Linked DNA regions of Acidicapsa acidisoli. The protein of the gene in region 1 interacts with the protein of each later gene in a pairwise test. Links are inferred from orthologs where the notes say so. Each region holds a gene or a part of one and is shown on either strand. Other genes may lie near its edges.

Evidence for each region. Proteins that work in one complex are often made in the same cells at the same time.
Region 2: the proteins of OHL23_RS03890 (region 1) and lysA interact in binary tests that used the Escherichia coli proteins (3 or more experiments, as listed by UniProt). The link is inferred for Acidicapsa acidisoli from one-to-one orthologs.

The regions. Positions count from the first base shown.
Region 1 is NZ_JAGSYI010000001.1:958,242-960,963, forward strand. It holds OHL23_RS03890 (response regulator transcription factor), read right to left. Parts: upstream 1,888-2,722; coding sequence 1,114-1,887; downstream 1-1,113. Other genes in the region: OHL23_RS03885 (ATP-binding protein), read right to left, coding at 1-1,108; OHL23_RS03895 (RNA polymerase sigma factor), read left to right, coding at 2,241-2,722. UniProt on the Escherichia coli protein: Response regulator member of the two-component regulatory system CpxA/CpxR which responds to envelope stress response by activating expression of downstream genes including cpxP, degP, dsbA and ppiA.
Region 2 is NZ_JAGSYI010000003.1:209,137-212,013, reverse strand. It holds lysA (diaminopimelate decarboxylase), read left to right. Parts: upstream 1-717; coding sequence 718-2,037; downstream 2,038-2,877. Other genes in the region: OHL23_RS18565 (carboxylesterase/lipase family protein), read left to right, coding at 2,084-2,877; OHL23_RS18575 (PspC domain-containing protein), read left to right, coding at 249-575; OHL23_RS18580 (tetratricopeptide repeat protein), read left to right, coding at 1-170. UniProt on the Escherichia coli protein: Specifically catalyzes the decarboxylation of meso-diaminopimelate (meso-DAP) to L-lysine. Is not active against the DD- or LL-isomers of diaminopimelate.

The DNA of each region.
Region 1 (2,722 bases):
CGTTTCGAATGACGTTTTCAACCGCGCGCCCAAGCAGTTCGGGACTGCCCAGGACGGCTCCCGGGCCGGCTTTTTGCGGATCGCCTTGTCTGGATCCGGCAAAGCTGACGGCGCAGTTGCGGCGCTGGGCTTCGTAGTCCATATCCGGAAGCAGCTCGGCTACGACGTCGCGCAGTGAAACACGCAGCCGGTCGGGCAGCCGGGTGGAGGATTCTAGATGCGAGAGACTCAGCAACTGGCCGATCAGGGAATTCAACCGCCCGGTTTCGCGCTCGATGCGGTCGAGCTGATCCTCCATGCCCGGTTGCGCTTCTTCACGGGCCAATTCGAGCGCCACGCTCAGGCGCGCCAGCGGGGATCGCAGTTCATGGGAGACGTCCCGAAGCAGAAGTTTCTGCGCATCCACCAGCGACTCCAGCCGATCCGCCATCTCGTTGAAGTCGTAGACCAGCCCCCACAACTCGTCGCCTGTTTTGCGATTTGCCTTCCCTTTAGGCCATTTCGCGCGGGCGCGCAGGTTTCCCGCCGCTAACTGGCGCGCCGCCTCCCGCAGCGAGCCAATCGGGCGGGTGATCACCATCGTAATACCAAAAGTGACGAGCACCGAGACAATCAGGCTTATCAGCAGCCTCGGCAGCATCTCCCGATACGGTATGTAAACCTCTTTGGGATACGTGCCACGCAGCAGATAAGCAAATTTCTGCCCGTGCGCATCCTTGACCTCGATGCCTTCCAGATAGCCCGCATCGCGCCGCTCGCCAAGCAGGTAGCCGTCTTTGTGAAGCTTCGCCACTTCGGGCGCATAAACCTTCGCATCGACTGACTGGCAGAGTGCGTTGCCTCCCGCATCGAAGAGGATCGCGGGCTGATCGGCCGGACCTGGCCCTTCCAGAGGAAATGTGTTCGGAACTGCGAGAAGGGCCTGACAACCGCCTTTGCTGTACGCGGCTACCGACCGCTCGGCGTTCGACTCCATCATCCCGAACATCGAGGTATAGACAATTTCGTTCGATTCAAACTGATGCGCCAGAATGAAGATGGTGCAGATCAGGATCAGGAACTCGGTGAGCCAGAAAGAGAGAAATATCTTGGTAAACGTGCTTCGCATCCCGGTCAGATCTCCCGGCCTGCTGGAATGGATGGATCGGGCGAGGCTGAGGATGCCGGCGGATGTGCGGCAGCACCCGAAACCGGGACGGCCAACTGATAGCCGACGGAGCGGATGGTCTTGATCTGGTCGCCAAGCTCGGCGGCGTCGTCCAGCTTGCGGCGCAGACGGCTCACATGCATGTCCAAGCTGCGATCAAAAGGATTGAATTTCCGCTCGAGTACCAGCTCGGTGAGATGTTCGCGGGTGAGGATCTGCCCTGGAGAGCCCATCAATGCCCCGAGCAATTCAAATTCCACGTTGGTCAGATCCAGCTCGACCCCGTTGCAGGTGGCGGTTCGCGCACCGCTGTCCAACTCGATGCCCCCGACGGAGAGATGCTTGATGCAGGTCTTGCCGCCAATGGCTGTTTTGTTTGCGGCAGAACGGCGCAGAATTGCCCGGATTCGCGCCAGTAACTCCCGGGGATTGAAAGGTTTGGGCAGATAATCGTCGGCGCCGATCTCGAGACCCACGATGCGATCGATGTCCTCGCCGCGCGCTGTCAGGAGCAGTACGCTTACCTGCGAGCTGGTGCGCAGCCTGCGCAAAACTTCGAATCCGTCGAGGCCCGGCAACATCACATCGAGCAGAACCATTGAGAAGTCGCCGGTGAGAGCCCGGTGCAGGCCGAGTTCGCCGTTGTGCTCGGCGGTTACTGCGAATCCGTGACGCGCGAGATAGGCCTCGAGCATCGAGCACAATTCGACGTCATCATCAATGAGCAGTACGGGGTCCACGGGATTTCCTCGGGGCCGACGGTCGCGCTTAACTCCTGCGCGTGCATCGGCCACAATCTCCGTTGTACTCCAAAGAGCCGGTCTTCGCCGTAACGATTTGTAACACACGACTTATCACGCTTTGACACTTCTTTACGATTCGTGACGCATTATGACCGCACGCACTCCGGGTGGGTGATGTCATAGCAGATAAGGCAGCGACCAACAGAGTTCTTGCAAGCACGTCTTCTGCCTGGGAGCGGCGCCAGCTGGAAACAATCCGGGTGCCGTGAACCGCGAGTCTCATGGACCAGGCACCGCTCCCATTTGCATTGTTTCAACAGAAGACCCGCAAACCGGCAAGGAGAGCTTCGATGAATACGGGAAGTACCGAACTGGTGCAACTTTGCCTGGACGGCGACGACAACGCCTGGGCCAAACTGGTAGAGGAATACCGCGGCCTGGTTTACAGCATCTGCTATCTCTTCTGCGGCTCCACGCAGGATGCCGAGGATCTGGTACAGGATACGTTTCTCAAAATCTGGATGAACCTGGCCAGCTACGATCCCTCCCGCGGCGAACTCAAAGGATGGATCGCAACCGTCACCCGGAACCAGCGCGTCGATCGTTTTCGGCGCAGCGGCCAGGAGCGCCGCACTGATTCCATCGATTCGGTGATGACAACCGGCGGCCAGTGGGATCAGACCAACGCAATGCCTCTGGCTCAGCGCATTCCGGATACGCGCCCCACGCCGCATGACGTTGCTGTAACCAGCGAAGTGACGGCTATCGTAAGCAAGGCTGTCGACAGGATCTCGCCGGAGATGCGAGAAGTGGTCACCATGCGCTTTGTTCA
Region 2 (2,877 bases), on another replicon or contig:
GCGCGGAGCTGAAGCGCCGTTCGCTCGTTGCCGCAGGCAAAGCCCGTGACCTGAATGGCGAGCGAACCCAGGCCGTTCAGGACTACAAGTGGGCAATCGCCAACGGCTCCGACACCACGCAGGGCGAAATCGCCCGTCGCCTGCTGAAAACCCCCTACCGAGAGCCTTAGGCGAAAGCCACGGAACCTTCCGCCCAGCCCAAACGTATGAAAGAGTGGCTGCAGTAAGGCCATTTTGGAGAGTGCGTTATGTCTGCCTTCTGTAACAATTGTGGAAGTGCCTTGCCGCCAGGGGCCCGTTTCTGTTCCGTATGCGGAAACGTCATCGCAGGATTCCCGCCAGCTGGATTCCCGCCCTACGCGCCGCGTCTGGTGCGTCCCATCTTCGGACGGCAGTTCGCCGGTGTCTGCGTAGGCCTCGCGCGAACCTACGGCTGGGATGTGGGCTTGGTGCGCATTCTCGCAGTCATCAGCGGCATCTTCCTCTGCCCGTTCCCCGAAATCTTCTACATTGCCTGCTGGATCGGCATACCAGAAGAGCAAATTCAAGACGTCCCACCACCGCCGCAGCCGTGACCCGCAACCCCAACCGGAGTGGCAACCGAGGGTGCGCGTAGACAAGGAACGCGCACCCTGCTCTGGAATGCCGCACGATCTGCTAGGCTCAAAAGCAGACAGACCTGTACTTGAATTCACGCAGTCATTCCAGGCGATTTCCTTGTCCAAATCCGTGTCACATTCATCGTCCAAATCTCTCTCGCGCCCCTTCCAATACCCATCAGCCGCCGCCCCATTAAGTTGCGGCCCGCACTCGCTCGCCGACCTAGCAGTGCAGTATGGAACGCCGTTATACGTCTATAGCGCCGATCAGATACTCGAACGCCTCGCGCTCTTCCAGCAGTCCCTCGCCGCTCGGCCTCATCTGGTCTGCTACGCGGTAAAGGCCAACTCCTCACTCGCGATTCTCAAGCTCCTTGCAGCCCACGGTGCGGGCTTCGACATCGTCTCCGGCGGGGAACTACAGCGAGTGCTTACCGTCGCTCCGGAAGCCGCCGCGCGCGTTGTCTTCTCCGGAGTTGGAAAGACCGCAAGCGAGATCGACCTCGCCCTCGAAGCCAACATCCTAGCCTTCAACGTCGAAAGCGAATCCGAACTCGCTTTGCTTGCCAGCCGCGCCGCCAAACGCAAGCGCAAGGCGCGCTTCGCCCTGCGCGTCAATCCAGACGTGTTTGCCGAAACGCACCCATATATCTCCACCGGCCTCCGCGAACACAAGTTCGGCATCGACATTCGCCAGGCACGCAGCATCTACAACGAAGCCGCAGCCAATCGCTGGCTCAGCGCTCATGGAGTGAGCGTCCACATCGGCTCACAAATCCGCTCGGCTGATCCGTTCGGTGCAGCCATGCAGCGCGTCGCAAGACTTGTACAGCAGTTGGCCGGCGACGGCATCCGCATCAAGTCCGTCGACGCCGGCGGCGGCCTCGGCATCGACTATCACGCGGCAAGCAACTTCGATCCGCAGGCCAAGGTGCTGGAATACACCTCCGCGTTGGAGGCCGCATTGACCGGTCTGGATGTGCAGCTGTTGCTTGAGCCGGGTCGCTTTCTCGTAGCACAGGCTGGAGCCCTGCTGGCGCGTGTCCTCTACGTCAAGCGCAATGGCAAAAAGACCTTCGTCGTGACCGACGCCGCAACCAACGACCTTATCCGCCCCGCGCTTTATCAGGCCTTTCACGAGATCGTGCCAGTGTCGCCGCGCCCAGGACGCGCCTCGGCGGTCGACGTAGTCGGTCCAGTCTGCGAGACAGGCGACTTCTTTGCCCGCGACCGCAAATTGAAGCCATTGGAACCCGGAGATCTGGTCGCAATACTCGATGCAGGCGCCTACGGCATGGTGCAAAGCTCCAACTACAACACCCGCCCGCGTCCCGCCGAAGTGCTTCTCCACGGCGACAAGGCAACCCTCATCCGGCGCCGCGAAACAATAGCCGATTTGCTCGCGCCCGAACTGCACGACGTTACAAATCGTTACTAGTCTCTAGAAAGACCCTTACTGTATCGTTCTTCGAGAGGAATCAAGCATGTTTGCAGGCAGACTTATGTATAAAGCTGCGCCACTTGCGATTGCGGCGCTGGCGCTGGGAACAATGGCAATGGCCGATTCGCTGGTCGTCAAGACGGACAATGGCAAAGTACACGGCAAACTCATCAACAATGGCCTGGTTCGCGCATACCAGGGCATTCCCTACGCGGCTCCTCCAGTCGGCGATCTTCGCTGGAAAGCCCCGCAGCCCGCGGCCAAATGGAGCGGCGAACTAGACGCAACCAAGTACGGCCATCACTGCGCGCAGAATCACGTCTTCGACGACATGATCTTTCAGGACAGCGCCACTCCCGATGACCGCGGCTCAGAAGACTGCCTCAACCTCAACGTCTATGCGCCTGCGAATGAAAAATCCAAAACCAAGCTCCCCGTCATGTTCTGGATTCACGGCGGCGGCTACTCCGGCGGAGGCTCCTCCGAGCCACGCCACAATGGTGATTTCCTGCCCGCCAAGGGCGTAGTGCTCGTCACCATCAACTACCGCCTCGGCGTCTTCGGCTTCCTCGCTCTGCCCGAGCTGGCCGCCGAACAAGGCGGTTCAAGTGGCAACTACGGCCTCATGGACATGGTCGCCGCTCTCCAATGGGTGAAGAAAAACATCGGCGAATTCGGCGGCGATCCCAACAACGTCACCATCTTCGGCGAGAGCGCAGGCTCTTTCGCCGTCAGCACGCTGATGGCCGCGCCCTCCGCGCAAGGCCTCTTTCAACGAGCCATCGGCGAAAGCGGCGGCGCACTGGCCACCGGTACGCTGTCCATCCAGCCTCTTTC